4 regions of the Streptomyces sp. RG80 genome follow, and region 4 is predicted to be linked to each of the others. Evidence: riboswitches for the same ligand, from Rfam matches in the RefSeq annotation. Region 4 holds a riboswitch; each other region holds the start of a gene.
The links. A riboswitch is a leader RNA that binds a small molecule or an ion and turns the genes downstream of it on or off. The one in region 4 is predicted to bind cyclic di-AMP.
Positions count from the first base shown of each region.

Region 1 (4,890 bases), on a different contig from region 4:
GATCGGCATGACCTTCGGGCTGGTCCAGTACGTCATGGGCCGCCGTCACCTGGCCGGGCGCAAGCACTCCGCCGAGTTCGCGCTCGCGCCGGAGGCGATGCGCCGGGCGGTGCGCCTGATCGTGGTGGGCCTCGTCGTCACGGCTGTGCTCGCCGGCCTGCTGGGCGCCGTCGGCTGGCTGACCATGGACCGCTTCGTCGACCTGCTCACCCTGATCTCGGTGATCGCCCCGGTCGTCTACTTCACGGTGATGTTCAGGAGCCCGCGGGTCACGGCCGAGGAGCGCGGCCGCCTCAGGCCGTACATCGTCCTCTTCCTGGCCTCGACCGTCTTCAACTTCATCCTCTTCCAGGCCTACTCCACGATGATGCTGCTGGCCTCCACCAACGCCGAGACGACGATCCTCGGCTTCGACTTCCCGGCCGGCTGGTACGCCTCCGCGCTCGGCGCCTTCGAGGTCGGCCTCGCGCCCTTCGTCGCCGCGCTCTGGGTCCGGATGGGCCGCGGCCAGCCGCACGCCTCCAACAAGATCGCGATCGGGGTCGTACTCGGCGGCCTGTCGTTCCTGCTGATGGTCCTGCCGACGTCCGGGCACGACAGCGACGACTACCTGATGTCCGCCTGGTGGATCGTCGGCTCCTACTTCCTGCTGGGCCTCGGCGACATCCTGCTGGAGACCTCCGGCATGTCGGCCACCACCAAGCTCGCCCCGGTGGCCTTCTCCAGCCAGACCATGTCCCTGTGGTTCCTGTCCCTCGCCCTCGCCAACGGCATCCAGGCCCAGACGGTGAAGCTCTACGACGACGTCTCCAAACCGGCCTACTTCGGCGTCAACGGCGCGATCGCGGTGGCCGCGGGCCTGGCCGTGATGGCGGCCGCCCCCTGGTTGCGCCGCACCATGCACCCCGTCCACTGAGGCACGCGAGAGCCCCGAGGTCACAGCGATGAGCATGCGCATCCGTACGTCCTTCCCCTACGAGACGACCCATGAGGACCTCCGCATCCCGCTGCCGGACGGGACGAGGCTCTACGCGCGCGTGTGGCGGCCGCTGACCGACGAGCCCGTACCGGCACTCCTGGAGTACCTCCCGTACCGGCTTTCAGACTGGACCGCGCCCCGCGACTTCCAGCGCCACCCCTGGTACGCGGGCCACGGATACGCCTCGGTGCGGGTCGACGTCCGGGGGCACGGCAACAGCGAGGGCATGCCGACGGACGAGTATTCGGCGACGGAGCTGGCCGACGGGGTCGAGGTGGTGAACTGGCTGGCGGCGCAGCCCTGGTGCAACGGCCGGGTGGGCATGTTCGGCATCTCCTGGGGTGGCTTCAACTCCCTCCAGATCGCGGCCCTCGCCCCCGAGCCGCTCAAGGCGGTCGTCACGGTGTGCTCCACGGACGACCGCTATGACAACGACGTGCACTACATGGGAGGTTCCGTCCTCGCGGTGGACATGCACGCCTGGGCCGCGACCATGCTCGCCTTCGTCTCGCGCCCGCCGGACCCGCTCTACGCCGGCGAGGCGTGGCGGGACATGTGGCTCAAGCGCCTGGAGGCCGTCGATCCCTTCATCCACACCTGGCTGGCCCACCAGACCCGCGACGACTACTGGCGGCACGGCAGCGTCTGCGAGGACTACGGCGCGATCGACGCGGCCGTCCTGGCGGTGGGCGGCTGGCACGACCCGTACCGCGACACGGTCCTGCGCCTGGTCGAGCACCTGCCGCCGGATCGCGTACGCGGGCTCATCGGCCCCTGGTCCCACCAGTACCCCGACCGCGGTCTGCCGCCGGGCCCGGCGATCGGCTTCCTCCAGGAGACCCTGCGCTGGTGGGACCAGCACCTGAAGGGCGTGGACACCGGGATCATGCGCGAGCCGCTGCTGCGGTCCTACGTCAGCGACTCGCACCGCCCGGCCACGGTGTACGACAGCCTCCCCGGCCGCTGGGTCGGCGAGCCGGCCTGGCCCTCCCCCCACGTCACGACGGTCTCCTACGGCCTCCAGGGCGCCCCCGTGCTCGTCCGGTCCCCGCAGCACACCGGCGTCGACGCCGGCCGCTTCTTCCCGTTCGGCAACGACGCCGACCTGCCGCCGGACCAGCGGGAGGAGGACGCGCGCTCGGCCTGCTTCGAGTTCGCAGTGGGAGAGGAGACGTGGGTGCTCGGGCGACCGCGGGTGCGGCTGCGGGTGACCTCGGAGGTGCCGCGCGGGCAGATCGTCGCCCGGCTCTGCGACGTGGCGCCGGACGGCTCGTCGACGCTGGTCACGCGCGGTGTGCTGAACCTGTCGGCGCGGCTGGGGCGGGACCGTGCGGTGCCGTGGGAGCCGGGGGCCACGCAGGAGGTGGCCTTCGAGCTGAACGGCATCGGGCACGTCTTCCCGCCCGGCCACCGCATCCGGCTCGCCGTCTCCTCCGCGTACTGGCCGTGGATCTGGCCGCAGCCCGACTCGGCGGCCGGCTTCTCCCTGGACCCGGCGGGCAGCTTCCTCGACCTGCCGGTACGCGCGCGTGCGGCGTCCTCGGACATCACCTTCGATGAACCCGAGCAGTCCGAGCCGCTCGGTGTGAACTTCCCCGCCACCCTCGACGAACCCCGCCCCGAGCGGCTGGTCGTGCGTGATGTCGCCAAGGGCGAGTGGCGCCTCGAGGTCGACCCGCGGTACGGCGGCACGCGCGTGTACCCCGACGGGCTCGAGTTCACCGAGGACGCGCTGGAGACGTACACGATCCAGGAGGACGATCCCCTGTCGGCGCGCACCCGCTCGGACTGGTCGATCCGGCTGCACCGCCCCGAACTGGCGTGGGACACGACCGTGCGGACGCGCTCGGAGATCGCCTGCGACGGGGCGGACCACTTCCTGACCACCAACGAGGTGATCTGCGCGGAGGGCGGCGAGGTGGTCTTCCACCGGACGTGGGAGAAGCGGATCCCACGGGCCGCCGGTTAACTGCCAGTTGGGCATCATTGCCCGTTTTGCCGTTCTTGCGCTCGCGCGTGAGTTGACTCACGTCGGCCCACCCGTCACCCCCGGAATTCAGGGGCCGACAAAGCACGCACCAAGGTCAACAGGTGCGATCTGTGAATCCGGTACTTGTTTCGGGCATGTGCACTCGCATACGTTCCGGGCCCGGGCGGACGCCGAATCCTGCCGCCGCCCGAGACCGCTCACTCACGAGAACACGTACGGCAGGAGCGGGGGACCCAGGTAAGTCGCCGGACCCGGACGTCTTATGACAGACGAGGACGGCTCGGGGTGAAGTCATGCCTTCTTCCGGCATGGCCGGGCAGCTCCCGCCCGAACCCGACAGCTCACCTCGCAGGCGCCGGAGAGGAACTTCGTCATGCGTCTGCCCCGCAAGCTCGCGATCGCCGGCACCGGCCTCGCCCTGCTCACCCTCCCGCTCGTCGGCGCGACCAGCGCCTCCGCGGCCACCCCGACCGTCGCCACGGCCACCTCGCTCGGCTACTCCGACACCCTCGACGGCTGGATCCGGGCCTCCCTCCAGGTCATGGCCCAGAACGGGATCCCCGGCAGCTACGACGGCATCTACCGCAACATCATCCGCGAGTCCTCGGGCAACCCGTGGGCCATCAACAACTGGGACTCCAACGCGGCCGCGGGCACCCCGTCCAAGGGCCTGCTCCAGGTCATCGACCCGACGTTCCAGGCGTACCACGTGGCCGGCACCTCGTGGAACTCGTACGACCCGGTCGCCAACATCACCGCCGCCTGCAACTACGCGGCGCAGCGGTACGGGTCGATCGACAACGTGTGGGGCGCGTACTAGGACGAGTGACCGCTGGGTGACTCGCCGAAGTCACCCAGCTCGCCGATCAACCGTCGGCGGGCCGCTTCCAGTTGCTCGCCGTACGAGGCATCGAAGATCGACGGCAACTGCGTCTCCAGCGACCCGCTGATACGAAGCAGCGGGGACCAGACGGCCCGGTCGTCGACGACCGCCGAGAACTCCGTCCGGTGCATGACCCGATCGAGCCAGTCGGCCAGGACGAGCGCCTGATCGTCCGTCAGCTCGACCTTCACCGGACCCCGTTCACGAGCAGGTTCCCCTGGAACAGCCTCTCGAGGACGACGGCGATGCCGTCGTCCTCGTTCGAGAGGGTGGTCTCGTCGGCGACCGCCTTGAGTTCGGGGTGGGCGTTCGCCATCGCGACGCCGTGGGCCGCCCAGTCGAACATGGGGATGTCGTTGGGCATGTCCCCGAAGGCGATGGTCTGTTGAGGGCCGAGGCCGAGGTGCTCGGCGGCCAGCGCCAGGCCCGTCGCCTTGGTGATGCCGCATGGCTGGAGTTCGACGGTGCCGGGGCCCGACATCGTCACCGTCGCGAGGGAACCGACGACTCCGCGCGCGGTCGCCGCCAACTCGTCGTCGGACAGCGACGGATGGCGTAGCAGCACCTTGCTGATCGGCTCGCACCACAGGTCGTCACGGCGGTCGACCCGGACCGCGGGCAGGGTCGGGTGCGGCATCAGATAGCCGGGCTCGATGAGGGTGAGCCCGTCGACGCCGTCCTGGTCGACGGCGGCGTACACCTGCCCCACCTCGGCCTCGATCTTGCCGAGCGCGGTCTCGGCCAACTCCCGGTCCAGGGTGACCGACCAGAGCAGACGGTCCGCGCCGGCGTCGTAGACCTGCGCACCCTGTCCGCACACCGCGAGCCCGGTGCTGCCCAGGTCGTCGAGGAGCGGCCGCACTCTCGGGGCGGGCCGGCCTGTCACCACCAGATGCCGGGCCCCGGCCTCCGCCACCCGTGCGAGCGCGGCGAGCGACCGGTCGGAGAGCGTGTCGTCGCCCCGGAGCAGGGTCCCGTCCAGGTCAGTGGCGATGAGTGAATATGCGGTGGGTGCGGCCATGATCAGAGAATACGGAT
Region 1 covers NZ_JBEAAJ010000015.1:207,169-212,058, reverse strand. The annotation lists gene ABKA17_RS41940 (peptide MFS transporter) at 1-916, shown strand, start outside; gene ABKA17_RS41935 (CocE/NonD family hydrolase) at 951-2,948, shown strand; cyclic di-AMP (ydaO/yuaA leader) riboswitch at 3,154-3,339, shown strand; gene ABKA17_RS41930 (transglycosylase SLT domain-containing protein) at 3,343-3,789, shown strand; gene ABKA17_RS41925 (hypothetical protein) at 3,786-4,043, opposite strand; gene ABKA17_RS41920 (HAD family hydrolase) at 4,040-4,873, opposite strand.
Region 1: it holds a riboswitch for cyclic di-AMP, as region 4 does, so the genes downstream of both, ABKA17_RS41930 (transglycosylase SLT domain-containing protein) here and ABKA17_RS29270 (transglycosylase family protein) in region 4, are expected to answer to the same signal.

Region 2 (4,890 bases), on a different contig from region 4:
AGGTCGGGATGTAGGCGAGGCGGCCGGCGACGCGGGTGTCCCAGGTGGCGGTGTCGGGCAGTTTCTCGCCGGCGATCTGGGCGGCCCGGACCGCCGCGCCCGGGTCGCGTCGCAGCCCCGTGATGCCCTGGACGGCCTCGCTGAACAGTCCGCCGCCGGAGTCGGCGAACCGTATGTGCCGGTCGTAGGGCTGATCGCGCAGCGGCACGGTGAAGCGGACACCGAGGCCGCGCAGGAAGTCGCCCTGGTCAAAGCCGGGCTTCTGTTCGCCGTCCCAGACGAAGGTGTGCACGAGGCGGAAGGAGTCCGCGCCGGCGAAGAAGGAGAAGCGCAGGGTGTACGGCAGCCAGCCGCGGCCGCCCTTGCGGTGCCGGCCCTCGACGCGGACGACGGCCCGGACCGGACCGTCCTGTTCGACCTCGACCTTCTCCACCCGGCCGGCGAAGCTCTCGACGTCCGCGCCCTCTCGCACGGACTCCTGCCGCAGGGCGACCAGCTTCCCGTCCCGCGCGATCTCGGCCGACCCGCGCCGCACGCTGCGGACGACGGTGTCGGAGCCCTTGGCGCCGAACACGGCCGTGATCACACCGGTCGACACCTCGACGCGGCCGCCGGACCGGGTGACGTCGACCTTCTGCTCGGGGGCCGCCGGGCTGCCCGCCGCGAGCTTGTACGCGGAGGCCTTCGGGGCGCCGGGCGCGATCGCGTGCGCGGTCCACTTCACCGAGCCGTCGGGCCAGTGGCCGGTGACCCAGCTCTGGACGGGGACGTCGTCGCCGGCGGCGGTCGTCAGCTGGAAGTCCTGCTCCGGCCGGTACGTACCGCGGGCCCACGGCACGCCCCAGGTGGTACCGGCGTGGGCGTCGGGCGTCGCGCCCTCCAGCCAGTGGAGTTCGGTGTCGTCCGCGTCGGCCGCGGCGGCGGTGCGGGACAGGCCCCAGGAGAACTGGGCTGCGGCGGCCGCGGCTGCGGCGCCCTTGATGACGGTGCGTCGGTCGACGCCGGGCACGGGGACCTCCGGAAGATGCCGATAGAAAGCGCTTGCATCACTACGGAGATCACTGTGTCCCCACCCTCCCCTCGCTGTCGACGCTTTGAACAGCCGCGCCACAAGAACGCAATAAAGTGATCATGAAACCGCAAGAGCGAACACCGAAGGCCGGACCCGGGGATCGGGGTCCGGCCTTCGGTGGCACAGGGGGAGGGCGTCAGCTGACGGAGACGCCCTTCGCGCGGAGGTAGGCGATCGGGTCCACGTCCGAGCCGTAGTCCGGGGTGGTGCGGATCTCGAAGTGCAGGTGCGGACCGGTCACGTTGCCGGTCGCGCCGGAGAGGCCGACCTGCTGGCCCTCGGTGACGGTCTGGCCGGACGAGACCGAGAGCGAGGAGAGGTGGGCGTACTGGGCGTAGTAGCCGTCGGCGAGCTTGATGACGACCTGGTTGCCGTACGCGCCGCCCCAGCCGGCGGAGACGACGGTGCCCGCGCCCACGGCCTTGAGCGAGGTACCGGTCGGGACGACGAAGTCGACGCCCGTGTGGTAGCCGCTGGACCACATGCTGCCGGACATCCGGTACGGGGTACCGACGGTGGCACCGGCCACCGGGAGGGTGAAGGCGCTGGAGCTGCTCGTGCCGGTCGAGTCGCTGCTCTGGGTGGCGGCCGTCGTGTTCGACTTCGACGAGGAGGACTTGGAGGAGGACGAATCGGACGACGAGGACGAGGACTTCTCGGCGCTCTTCGACTTCTCCGTGCTCGCGGCGGCCTTCTTGCCGATGCTCAGCTTCAGACCGGGGTGGATCATCGACGGGTCGGAGCCGACGGCCTCACGGTTGTCCGAGTAGAGCTTCTGCCAGCCACCGCTGACGTTCTGCTCGTCGGCGATCTTCGAGAGGTAGTCACCGGCCCGCACCGAATAGGTGTGCACGGTCGCGGTGTTCGCGGCGCTCTTCTTCTCCGCGGCCTTCTTCTCGGCGGCCGCCTTCTCGGTGACCGTCTTCCCGGCGACCGGAAGGGACTGGACTGCCTTTCCGGAAACGGACTGCGGGGTGGCCGCGTGGGCGCCTGCGGCACCGATCAGCGGCAGGGCGAGCGCGGCACCACCGGTGCCGGCGACGGCGATCGAGCGGGTCAGGCGCTGGGCCTTCGGGCGGCGGTGCTTACCCTTCGCGGGCATGGCGATTTCCTCTCCGGCGCCTACGAGGTGAGCTGTCGGGTGCGAGCTGGAGATGCCCGGCCGCACCGAAGTGCGACTTAACCCCTAGCCGTTCCGGAGACCGGAACAGGCGTTTGTACCTGTGGGTCCCCCGCTCCTGCCGTTCACGGGTGAGTTGTGCGGTCCCCGGGCGGCGGCAGGATTAGGCGTCCGTCCGGATTGATGGCGAACGTAAGCGAGCAAGACGCAAAGGGACAAGTAAGTGGTTCCGCCTGAATGCGTTCCTCTTGATCCGCTGTGAGAATTACCGGTCACCCTGAGTGAATTGCGCACGGCGCCCGCCCCGCAAAACCCCTGGAAAACCACGGGAATTACGTGAACATGACGGGCGACGCACGGTCACGGATATGACGCTCCTCACGTGCCGGATTCACAGGTTGCCTTATTCCAGAGCGAGTTGGAATGAAGGCATCGCAACACGAAGGAAGGCGCCAATTCGGACAGATGACTCAGATACGGCGCAGCCGGATAACTACCGCATCCAGGTCGCCCCGCAATCCGGTACGAAGTCCGTGATGCAGCAATACGGCACCCCTGTGAATTTCGCCCGTTTCGAGACATTCGTACGCCGCTGTCGGGTCGAGCCCGCGCAGCCGCAGCGCCGGTACGGGCTCGCCGTAGCTCTGCGCCTGGAGCCAGGCGAGGACGACCGTCTCGTCCCCGAGGACGTACTGCACCGCGCTCAGCCCGCCCTTCGGCGGCCGCAGCCGGTGGAGGTCGCCGCGCTGCACCAGGGGCCGGATCTCCTTGTACAGGTCCACCCACGCGCGGGCCTCGGCGAGTTCCTCCTCGGTCCACTGGGTGAGGTCACCGCCGACGCCGAGCACCCCGGCCATGGCGCTCACGAACCGGAACCGCAGCGAGCTGACCCGGCCGTTGAGCATGGCGTTCGGACTGTCGGTCACCCAGGCGGCCATCACGCGCGCGGGATGGATCTGGCTGAAGCCGTGCTGGATGGCGAGCCGGTCGAGGGGGTCGGTGTTGTCGGAGGTCCACACCTGGTCCGTGCGGCTCAGGACGCCGAGGTCGATCCGGCCGCCGCCGCCCGAGCAGGACTCGAAGGCGACCCCGGGGTGCGCGGCCCTGAGTCGGTCCAGGAGGGCGTAGAAGGCGTGCACGTGGTCGATCCAGAGCCGCTGGGGGTAGGGCTCGCCGGGCCAGCCGGCGTCGGTGAAGGAGCGGTTGAAGTCCCACTTCACGTAGTCGATCGGGGCGCTGGTCAGGAGCGCGTCGAGCTGTCCCCAGAGGTACTCCTGGACGTCCTCGCGGGCGAGGTTCAGCACGAGCTGGTTGCGGGACTCCGTCCGCTTCCGCCCCGGCTGGTACTGCACCCAGTCGGGGTGCGCGCGGTACAGCTCGCTGTCGGGATTGACCATCTCGGGCTCGACCCAGATGCCGAACTGCATCCCGAGGGCGTGGACGTAGTCGGCGAGGGGCTTCAGACCGCCGGGGAAGCGGTCGGGGTTGGGCGTCCAGTCGCCGAGCCCGGCGCGGTCGCTGGTGCGGGCGCCGAACCAGCCGTCGTCGACCACGAACAGCTCGACGCCGATGGCGGCGGCCCGCCGGGCGAGGGTGCCCTGCTGCTCCTCGGAGATGTCGAACTCGGTGGCCTCCCAGGAGTTGAACAGCACCGGCCGGTCCTGGTCGGCGTCCGGGATCACGTGGTCCCGCTGGTAGGCGTGCCAGGCCCGGCTCGCGCCGCCGAAGCCGCCCTCGCTCCACAGTCCGGCGAAGACGGGCGTGGTGAAGGACTCCCCCGCCGCCAGTCGCAGCAGACCCGAGTCGTCGTAACCGGCGCCGCCGGTGATCTGCACGCGCGCGTCGGCGAGTTGGGCCACCGCGATCCGCCAGGAGCCCGACCAGCCGAGGGCGCAGCCGTAGACCTCGCCGCGCTCCTCGGTGGCGTCCGTGTCCAGCGCGACCCACGGCAGGTACTGGTGCCCGGTGTGGCCGCGGCGGCTGCCGATGACCTTCTCTCCGTAGGTGAGGGGCGCGCTCGTGAGCCGGGACTCGGCGGCCCAGCGGCCGTGCAGATGGGACAGCCGCCAGTCCTCGCGCTCGGGCAGCGTCCAGGTGGCGGAGTCGGCGCGCAGCAGCTCCACGGTCTCGGGCCCCTGGTTGTCCAGGCCCACCCACCGCTCCACGACGTCCCCGCGCATCCGGTGGTGCAGCGTGATCGCGAGCCCGCCGTCACGGAAGCGGAGCCGCAGTTCGGCTCCCTCGGGGGCGTCGGAGGTCTCGTACGACTCGAAGGTCCACTCGGTGCCGCGGCGGGTGTCGGTGCGTACCGACAGCGCGGGCCGTACGAAGCGGGGGCCGCCCTCGACGGGGTACTCCTCACGGCCGTCGAGCGGCGACTCGAAGCCCCGTTCGGCGGGCAGCGGCCGGGCGGCGAGGGCCTCGGCGTCGGCGAGCGCGATTCTGGAGCCCCAGTGCAGGTGCAGCAGTACGTCGTCCTCGGTGAGGTGGACGGCATAACTGCTGGCAGGCCCGGAGAGGAGCCACGTGCGGCCGGTTTCGGAGATCTCCAGCATCAAACCCTCACAGATACGAACAGCGACGCTCAATCACCAACATCATCAAGGGCTTTTGTGCCTTGATGCAACGCCTGTGGACAACTGATTGCCCCAGGAATCGATGTCGTATCGTCGAGGGGGTGCCCGTCGACGAGCCGCGG
Region 2 covers NZ_JBEAAJ010000002.1:622,837-627,726, forward strand. The annotation lists gene ABKA17_RS08930 (exo-rhamnogalacturonan lyase family protein) at 1-1,009, opposite strand, end outside; gene ABKA17_RS08935 (M23 family metallopeptidase) at 1,209-2,174, opposite strand; cyclic di-AMP (ydaO/yuaA leader) riboswitch at 2,177-2,345, opposite strand; gene ABKA17_RS08940 (alpha-galactosidase) at 2,663-4,747, opposite strand.
Region 2: it holds a riboswitch for cyclic di-AMP, as region 4 does, so the genes downstream of both, ABKA17_RS08935 (M23 family metallopeptidase) here and ABKA17_RS29270 (transglycosylase family protein) in region 4, are expected to answer to the same signal.

Region 3 (4,890 bases), on a different contig from region 4:
GCGACCCTGGAGGACGCCCGCGCCTTCTTCAGGACGTACTACGCGCCGGGCAACGCGGTCCTGTCCGTGGTCGGCGACATCGACCCCGAGCAGACGCTCGCCTGGATCGAGAAGTACTTCGGCTCCATCGCCTCCCACGACGGCAAGCCCGCCCCGCGCGACGGCTCGCTGCCCGAGATCATCGGCGAACAGCTGCGCGAGGTCGTCGAGGAAGAGGTCCCCGCGCGCGCGTTGATGGCGGCCTACCGCCTGCCGCACGACGGCACGCGCGAGGCCGACGCCGCCGACCTGGCTCTCACCGTCCTCGGCGGCGGCGAGTCCTCCCGCATCTACAACCGGCTCGTACGACGGGACCGTACGGCCGTCGCGGCCGGCTTCGGCCTGCTGCGGCTCGCCGGGGCACCCTCTTTGGGCTGGCTGGACGTGAAGACGTCCGGTGACGTCGAGGTACCGGTCATCGAGGCCGCGATCGACGAGGAGCTCGCCCGGTTCGCCGAGGAGGGCCCGACGGCCGAGGAAATGGAGCGCGCCCAGGCCCAGTTGGAGCGCGAGTGGCTGGACCGGCTCGGCACCGTCGCGGGCCGCGCCGACGAACTGTGCCGCTACGCCGTCCTGTTCGGCGACCCGCAGCTCGCCCTCACGGCCGTCAACCGCGTCCTCGAGGTGACCGCCGAGGAGGTCCAGGAGGTCGCCAAGGCCCGCCTGCGCCCGGACAACCGCGCGGTGCTCGTCTACGAACCCGTCTCCGCGGAGACCGCCGAGGACGCGGATCCCCCGGAGGACCCCGAGGCCGAGGCCACCGTCGAAGCCGGCGACAAGAACGAGGAGGCGGCCAAGTGACCGAGCTCGCCACGATGGAATTCCACCCCCAGCCGCAGGCGGGCGAGGCGCGGCCATGGGCCTTCCCGGCCCCCGAGCGCGGCACGCTCGACAACGGCCTCACCGTCCTGCGCTGCCACCGTCCCGGCCAGCAGGTCGTCGCCGTCGAGGTCCTCCTGGACGCCCCGCTGGACGCCGAGCCGGCCGGCCTCGACGGTGTGGCCACGATCATGGCGCGGGCCTTCTCGGAGGGCACCGACAAGCACACCGCCGAGGAGTTCGCCGCCGAGCTGGAGCGCTGCGGCGCCACCCTCGACGCGCACGCCGACCATCCCGGCGTACGGCTGAGCCTGGAGGTCCCGGTCTCCCGCCTGCCCAAGGCGCTCGGTCTGCTGGCCGACGCGCTCAGGGCGCCCGCGTTCGCGGACAGCGAGGTCGAGCGGCTGGTCACCAACCGGCTCGACGAGATCCCGCACGAGCTGGCCAACCCCTCCCGCCGGGCCGCCAAGGAGCTCTCCAGGACCCTGTTCCCGGCGGACCTGCGCATGTCCCGCCCGCGCCAGGGCACCGAGGACACCGTCCGGAACATCGACTCGGCGGCCGTACGCGCCTTCTACGAGAAGCACGTGCGCCCCGCCACCGGCACCGTCGTGGTCGTCGGCGACCTCACCGGCACCGACCTCGACGAGCTGCTCGGCGACACCCTCGGCTCGTGGACCGGCTCCTCGGCCGAGCCGAGGCCGGTGCCGCCGATCACCGCCGACGACACCGGCCGGGTCGTCATCGTGGACCGCCCCGGCGCCGTGCAGACGCAGCTGCTGATCGGCCGGATCGGCGCCGACCGGCACGACCGCGTGTGGCCCGCGCAGGTGCTCGGCACGTACTGCCTCGGCGGCACCCTCACCTCCCGCCTGGACCGTGTCCTGCGCGAGGAGAAGGGCTACACCTACGGCGTGCGCTCGTTCGGGCAGGTCCTCAGGTCCGGCCCCGAAGGCACCGGCGCCGCGATGCTCGCCATCAGCGGTTCCGTGGACACCCCCAACACCGGTCCCGCCCTGGACGACCTGTGGAAGGTGCTGCGCACCCTCGCCGCGGAGGGGCTCACCGACGCCGAGCGCGACGTCGCGGTGCAGAACCTGGTCGGGGTGGCCCCGCTGAAGTACGAGACGGCGGCGGCCGTCGCGAGCACGCTGGCCGACCAGGTCGAGCAGCACCTGCCCGACGACTACCAGGCCACCCTGTACCGGCAGCTCGCCGCCACCGGCACCGTGGAGGCCACCGCGGCCGCCGTCAACGCCTTCCCGGTGGACCGTCTGGTGACGATCCTGGTCGGCGACGCGTCCGCCATCAGGGAGCCCGTGGAGGCCCTCGGCATCGGCGAAGTGACGGTCGTGACCGCCGAGTAGAGGCACGCGCGTGGAGGGGCCCTGGTGACTGAAGCGTCACCAGGGCCCCTTAATGTCCGAATTGAAGGCTGGTTGCCTGTTTGCCCTGTGGGATGCGCTACAAAAACCCTGATCCGTTTGGGGATTGAAAGTCGCCCCGCATAGCTTCGTCCGGGCTGTTCGTCAGGCAGTGCGCCGCGCCCGCGGCACCGGACAGTCATCGCCGAGTCCCCGTACGGCGCGAGCCAGGGGAGCCGGGGACCCATCCGTAGTCCCTGGGGTGAATCGGACGCCCGCGCGTCATGCGAGGGGGTCCGTAGGAGACCTTCCTGCTCCGAACCCGTCAGCTAACCCGGTAGGCGAGAGGGAAGGAAAGGACCAGCCACTACATGGCGTTCACGCGCCCCACCGGGAAGCATCGCGCCCCGAGCCGGATGAAGCGCAGCACCGTTCGCGTGGCGGGCGTCGCGGCCCTCACCACCACCGGCGTCATCGGCACCCTCGCCGCCCCGGCCCTCGCCGCGGAGCCCGCGGCCGAGCAGACCGGACTCACCCCGGTCATCACCATCGGCGATTCGGTCGCCGCCCAGATCGACGCCCAGGCCGAGGCCCAGCAGCAGGCGGCCCTGGAGGCCGCGCAGCAGAAGGCCGAGGAGGAGGCGCGCAAGAAGGCCGCCGCCAAGGCCAAGAAGGAGCGCGAGGCCAAGGAGCGCGCCGCCCGCGCGGCCGCCGAGCGCAAGCGCCTCAACACCTTCGTCTCCCCGATCTCGGGCTCGTACATCTCCACCGGCTACAAGGCCGGCGGCGCCGTCTGGTCCTCCGGCAGCCACACCGGCGTCGACTTCCACGCCGCCAGCGGCACCTCCGTGCGCTCGGTCGGCTCCGGCACGGTCGTGGAGGCCGGCTGGGGCGGGTCCTACGGCAACAACGTCGTGATCAAGATGAACGACGGCACGTACACCCAGTACGGGCATCTGTCGTCCATCGGTGTCTCGGTGGGCCAGACGGTCACCCCGGGCCAGCAGATCGGCCTGTCCGGCGCGACCGGCAACGTCACCGGGCCGCATCTGCACTTCGAGGCCCGCACGACCGCGGAGTACGGCTCGGACATCGACCCCGTCGCCTACCTGCGCTCGCACGGCGTGAACGTCTGACGACGGACCGCGAGACCTCTTCGAAACCCCGGCTCACGAGCCGGGGTTTCGTCGTTTCTGTCGCGTTGCTGTCCAAAAAATATCCATGGATTCCGGCCCGCCATCGGAAATTCCCGCTCTTTGCAATAGAGTCACTGAACACACGTCAATCGTCGACGTTTCACGGGGATTAAAGCGGAGGTCGGTCATGCGTATTCCGGCGCACTCGGTATGCACCGCGATCAGGGACGACATCGTCGCCGGTGTCTACGAGCGCGGCAGCCGCCTCACCGAGGAACTCCTCGCCCGCCGCTACGGCGTCTCCCGCGTCCCCGTCCGGGAGGCCCTGCGCACGCTGGAGGCCGAGGGCTTCGTGGTGACCCGGCGGCACGCGGGCGCGTGCGTGGCCGAACCCACCGAGCAGGAGGCCGCCGACCTGCTGGAGATGCGCATGCTCCTGGAGCCGCTCGGCGCCTCCCGGGCCGCCCAGCGGCGTACCGAGGCGCACCTCAAGGTGCTGCGCGGACTGGTCAGGCTAGGCCAGGAGCGGGCCAGACGGGGCAACAGCGACGACCTGCGGTCTCTGGGCGGCTGGTTCCACGAGACGCTCGCCCAGGCCTCCGGCAGCCCCGCGCTCGCCTCGATGCTGACCCAGCTGCGGCACAAGATCTCCTGGATGTACGCCGTGGACGCGCCGGCCGACCCCGTCGAGTCCTGGGCGGAGCACGGTGCGATCGTCGACGCGGTGGCCCGCGGCGACGGCGACCGCGCGCGTGCGGTCACGGCGCTGCACACCGAGCGCTCGACGGTCGCGCACCGGCTCCGTTTCGCCGGCCCGGGAGAGCGGCCGGAGCGTGTGAGGAACTCGCAACATCCCGTAAACATGCCGAGCCTGCGGCATTAACACGGGAGCCGTATACAAAGAGGAAGTAATTCGCGGGGGATTATTTCTGCTGCCTGCGACCGGGAATTCTCCGCACCTGCGCAGAAAACGGAAAGGGCCCGCCCGACGGAAATCGGACGAGCCCTTTCGTGGTGCCGTGAATCGGACGGCCCCGGTGAATCAGACGGTCTCGGGGAGCTCCTCGAGACCCTCGGAGACCAGCTTCGCCAGTCGGTCGAGGGCGACGTCCGCGCCCTCGGCGTCGGAGGCGAGCACGATCTCCTCGCCGCCCTGGGCGCCGAGGCCCAGAACCGCCAGCATGGAGGCCGCGTTGACGGGGTTGCCGTCGGCCTTGGCGATCGTCACGGGGATACCGGAGGCCGTGGCGGCCCGGACGAAGATGGAAGCGGGGCGGGCGTGAAGGCCCTCGGCCCAGCCGACGTTGACGCGGCGCTCAGCCATGTGATGCTGCCCTTCGGTGTTCAGGGTTGTCTAGACCAGTTTCCCACAACATGAAGTGTCTCCGGAGCGGACCTTCGTCCTGTCCGGGGTGGGTCGTCGGACCGCGGCCTCGGTCCGACTCCCGTCCTTGAGCGATCCTCTTGCGTTCTCCACAGACTGCCTCGCGCCGTTGTCGTACGCGAGCCGTAATCTGGGGCCCATGCAGAGC
Region 3 covers NZ_JBEAAJ010000003.1:120,696-125,585, forward strand. The annotation lists gene ABKA17_RS10745 (M16 family metallopeptidase) at 1-840, shown strand, start outside; gene ABKA17_RS10750 (M16 family metallopeptidase) at 837-2,225, shown strand; cyclic di-AMP (ydaO/yuaA leader) riboswitch at 2,416-2,581, shown strand; gene ABKA17_RS10755 (M23 family metallopeptidase) at 2,594-3,358, shown strand; gene ABKA17_RS10760 (GntR family transcriptional regulator) at 3,546-4,241, shown strand; gene ABKA17_RS10765 (HPr family phosphocarrier protein) at 4,401-4,682, opposite strand; gene ABKA17_RS10770 (bifunctional acetate--CoA ligase family protein/GNAT family N-acetyltransferase) at 4,882-4,890, shown strand, end outside.
Region 3: it holds a riboswitch for cyclic di-AMP, as region 4 does, so the genes downstream of both, ABKA17_RS10755 (M23 family metallopeptidase) here and ABKA17_RS29270 (transglycosylase family protein) in region 4, are expected to answer to the same signal.

Region 4 (4,890 bases):
CGAGCTGCTGCTTGAAGGCCTCGACGTCGGCGTCGGTCGGCTCGGTGCGCAAAGTGGTCGGCGGGGGCGTTTCCATGCCTGTCTTTCTCTGGGTCAGGTTCACTGGTCGAGCTCTGGATCAGGTCACTGGTCGGAGGCGTCGGACTTGTCGACGCCGTCCCAGACGTTCGAGTACCAGGGACGGTCGGCCGCCCCCAGATCGGCGCGCGACTGCCGCGCCGCACCCGGGTCGACGACGATGAACCCCGTCTCCCCCGGCATCACATAGTGCAGCCGCTCACGGATCCGCTGCTCGGCGTACGCGTCGTCCTGCCAGCGCGCCTTGACGTCCCGCAGCTGCTCGACCCGCTGCCGGGCCTGCTCCTGCTGCCGCTGGAGGTCGGCGATCTCGGCGCGCTGGGAGACGTACTGCCTTATCGGGTAGGCGAGCGCGACCACCAGCGAGCACAGCACCAGCGCGAGCAGCGCGGCGCGGCCGGTCAGCCGGGAGCGGCGGGCCTGCCGTCTGGTCTGGGAGCGGTAGACGCGGGCCGCGGTCTGCTCGCCGAGCAGCCGGATCCTGGTCGCGGTGGAGAAACGGTCCCGGTCCTTGACGGCCATGTCCCCATCTCTCCTTCTCACACGCGCGTACGTCCCCGCACACGGTACGGGACCGGGTACGGGGACGTACGTACGACTGGCTAAGCCTTAGCCCTGCCGAGATCAGCCCTTGAAGCGCGGGAACGCGCTGCGGCCGGCGTAGACCGCGGCGTCGTCGAGGATCTCCTCGATGCGCAGGAGCTGGTTGTACTTGGCGACGCGGTCCGAGCGGGCCGGGGCGCCGGTCTTGATCTGACCGCAGTTCACCGCGACGGCGAGGTCGGCGATGGTGACGTCCTCGGTCTCGCCGGAGCGGTGGGACATCATGCACTTGAAGCCGTTGCGCTGGGCCATCTCGACGGCGTCCAGGGTCTCGGTCAGCGAACCGATCTGGTTGACCTTGACGAGCAGGGCGTTGGCGGAGCCCTCCTCGATGCCGCGGGCCAGGCGCTCGGGGTTGGTGACGAAGAGGTCGTCGCCGACGATCTGGACCTTGTCGCCGAGCTTCTCGGTGATGGTGTTCCAGCCGGCCCAGTCGTCCTCGAACAGCGGGTCCTCGATGGAGACGAGCGGGTACGCCTCGACGAGCTCGGCGTAGTACTCCGTCATCTCGGCGGCGGAGCGGTCCTTGCCCTCGAAGGTGTAGACGCCGTCCTTGTAGAACTCGGAGGCGGCGACGTCGAGGGCGAGGGCGATCTGCTCGCCGGGGGTGTAACCGGCCTCCTTGATGGCCTCGAGGATGAGGTCGAGGGCGGCGCGGTTGGACTCCAGGTTCGGGGCGAAGCCGCCCTCGTCGCCGAGGCCGGTGGACAGGCCCTTGGTCTTCAGCACCTTCTTGAGGGTGTGGTAGACCTCGGCGCCCCAGCGCAGCGCCTCGGAGAAGGACTCCGCGCCGATCGGGGCGATCATGAACTCCTGGATGTCCACGTTGGAGTCGGCGTGCGAGCCGCCGTTCAGGATGTTCATCATCGGAACGGGCAGCAGGTGCGCGTTCGGGCCGCCCAGATAGCGGAAGAGCGGCAGGTCGCTGGCCTCGGAGGCGGCGTGCGCGACGGCGAGGGAGACGCCGAGGATGGCGTTGGCGCCGAGCGAGCCCTTGTTGTCGGTGGCGTCCAGGTCGAACATCGCCTGGTCGATCAGGCGCTGCTCGGTGGCGTCGTAACCGACGAGCTCCGGGCCGATCTGCTCGATGACGGCGAGGACGGCCTTCTCGACACCCTTGCCCTGGTAGCGGTTCGGGTCACCGTCACGGAGCTCGATGGCCTCGAAGGCGCCCGTGGAGGCGCCGGACGGAACGGCGGCACGACCCGTGCTGCCGTCGTCGAGGCCGACCTCGACCTCGACGGTGGGGTTGCCTCGTGAGTCGAGGATTTCCCGGGCTACGACGACGTCGATGGACGGCACGAGCATCTCCTTCTTGGGATGTGACGCGGCTACGGCACTGCCGCAGCGGCTCTGCGAGACGAGCCTAACCGGCCCGGGGCGATCAGCCACCGCGTGGACCGCCCCGTGGACAGAACCGAGAGTAAATTGTTTCCGAACGGAACAAAGACGCTTCGGGAAACACGCCGGAAGACACGACGTGGACCGGGGCAGAGAAAACCCCGCCCCGGTGCGTACGGGGGAACACGCACCGGAGCGGGGAGCCCGTGGGGACGGGGGGACCCTCACGAGGCCTTCAGTATGAGGACCACGGATGTGAGGGCACTGTGGTTCAGCTGGGTCCTGCCCGAGGGAAGGACCGGGTCTTACTTGAGGTGCAGCTGCTGACCCGGGTAGATCAGGTCGGCGTCCTCGACGATGTCCTTGTTCAGCTTGTACAGCTTCGCCCAGCCGCCCTTGACGTCGTGCTCCTCGGCGATCGAGCTGAGGGTGTCACCCTTGACGACCTTGTACTCGCCGTCGCCCTTCTTGACCTTCTTGCCGGTCGGGGTGGTGACGGTCTTCTTGGCGGTCGCGCGCTCCGAGGAACGGGAGGTCGACTGCTCGGAGGAGCGGGTGCCGGTGCTGCTGCCGCTGTCGCTGGAGGAGCTGCCGCCGGAGGAGGACGAGCTGCCGCCGCCGGTGTACGCGGCACTGGACAGGCCCACACCACAGACCGGCCAGGCACCCTTGCCCTGGCCCGCGAGGACCTTCTCGGCTATCTCGATCTGCTGCGCCTTGCTGGCCTGGTTGGCCTGCGAGGCGTACGCCGTGCCGCCGTACGCGGCCCAGGTGGAGGCGGAGAACTGGAGACCGCCGTAGTAGCCGTTGCCGGTGTTGATGGACCAGTCGCCGCCCGACTCGCACTGGGCGACGGCGTCCCACTCGGAGGCGGTGGCGGCGGAGGCGTTGCCGGCCGCCATCAGCGGGGCGGCGATGGCGACACCGGTGACGCCGGCGAGCGCGGCGGCGCGGGTGGCCTTGGACGGACGACGGTGCTTGCCCTTGCCGGAAAACAGCATGGTGGATCCCCTCACCGACGCCTGCGAGGTGAGCTGTCGGGTTCGGGCCGGTTGAGTTGCCCGGCCGCGCTCGTCCGCCTTTCGGCGCACTGCGCGGCTTCACCCCAAGCCGGTCCCGCCGTCGAGTTGCCTCAACCGCCGGGCCCGGCACTTACCTTGGGTCCCCCGCTCCTGCCTACGGCGCTTGACGCGACGACTGTTCCCGTACAGCCGCTGGCAGGATTCGGCGTTGCGGCAGCCGGGGCTCGTGGTGACGAGCGGTGTTGACCGTAGACACGGAACCCGGGGGATTTCAAAGACGATCAGGGCTTCTGAGACTCATCCCACACTTTCGCCAAACCGGACATTTACTGGCGAAGCGTGACGCGAACTCGGGGCTTTCTCCTAGGGATTTAGCCCTTTTCGCTACCGAGAGAGAGGGTCTGCCCCGGCACGATGTCGCTCGGGTCGGCGCCGATGACCTGCTCGTTCTCGGCGTAGAGCCGACGCCATCCGCCGTCGAGGTCAAGGGAGTCGGCGATGGAGGCGAGGGTGTCGCCGGAGCGGACGGTGTACGACCCCTCCTCGGCGCTCGCGCCACGGTGCCGGCCGGTGCCCTCGGAGGGGGCGGCGAGGGCGCCGGTGTCGACCAGGCTCGAAGAGCCGCCTTCCTGCCAGGAGTTGTCCGATTCGTCATCCTTGGTCGCATCTGTGGATGAGCTGTCGGAAGACTGAGAGTCGCCCGAAGCGGAGCCGGAGCTGTCCGACTTGGCGGACTTGTCCGCATCGCTGGACGGTGACGACGAGGGATCGCCGGACGACTCGGTCGAACTGGAGGACTCGGACGAGTCGGATGATCCGGAGGAGTTGGACAGACCGGATGAGTCGGAGGACTCGGATGAATCGGATGAACCGGAGGAGTCGTTCGCCGAGGCGGACGGTGAACCGCTCGCGACGCCGGTGTCGACGTCGGCCGAGCCCGAGTCCTTGCTCAGCCCGTTGAGCAGACCGCAGGCGCCCCAGACGCCGACGCCCTGGTCCGCGAGGACCTTCTCGGCGACGGCTATCTGCTGGTTGCGGCTGGCGAGGTCGGCACTGGCGGCGAAGTCGAGGCCGCCGTACTTCTCCCAGTACTCCTGGGAGAGCTTGAGCCCGCCGTAGTAGCCGTCACCGTCGTTCGCACTCCAGGAACCGTCGGTCTCGCACTTGGCGACCTGATCCCAGGTGTTCCCGTCGGCCGCGCTCGCGCCGGAGGCGCCGAGCAACGGAATCGCGATGGCGGAGCCGGTCACCCCGGCCGCGACGAGAAGTGCCGGAGCCTGACGGGGGCGACGGTGACGACCGTTCCCGGTGAGCATGCGGTGACCTTTCGCGAGACGACTGTGACCGGCGTGGCGATGCAGCGGGTGGAACGAGTGCTGCGGGTGAAGCGAGTCGCCACGCTGATGCGTGAACGTATCGGCAGTCGATCACTTGTCACAAGTTAATGCCGCGTAGATCACGTGAAGATCACAGAGTTGAAGGCGTGTCACGTTGTGCCGGATCCAGCGCAACTGCCGTGGTGATGCGGAGAGGTGGGACCAGCGGTTCGCGCCGAACCGGCGAACTCTCGCCCCTGGAGTTCAAATGGCTCACGAGGACGGGCCAGAAGCCCTTCTTGAACCAGGTGTTCTGCCGGTCCTTGGCAAGGGTCCACGGGCCATAGCGTGCAGGAAGCTCGTCCCGGTACGCAGTCGGTGCAGAATCCCGTTCACCTGGGTCCGGACATCCACGGCGACGCGCGCGAACTGGCGACGCCGGAAGTAGGCCGTCATCAGTTCCTCGACGGCAGGCCAGGCCCGCTCCGGTACTTCGGCGGGGACGGGCGTCCCGGTCCTCTCATGCCACT
Region 4 covers NZ_JBEAAJ010000008.1:515,562-520,451, reverse strand. The annotation lists gene ABKA17_RS29285 (DUF501 domain-containing protein) at 1-76, opposite strand, end outside; gene ABKA17_RS29280 (FtsB family cell division protein) at 124-600, opposite strand; gene eno (phosphopyruvate hydratase) at 703-1,983, opposite strand; gene ABKA17_RS29270 (transglycosylase family protein) at 2,328-3,023, opposite strand; cyclic di-AMP (ydaO/yuaA leader) riboswitch at 3,027-3,216, opposite strand; gene ABKA17_RS29265 (transglycosylase family protein) at 3,416-4,360, opposite strand; gene ABKA17_RS29260 (recombinase family protein) at 4,634-4,890, opposite strand, start outside.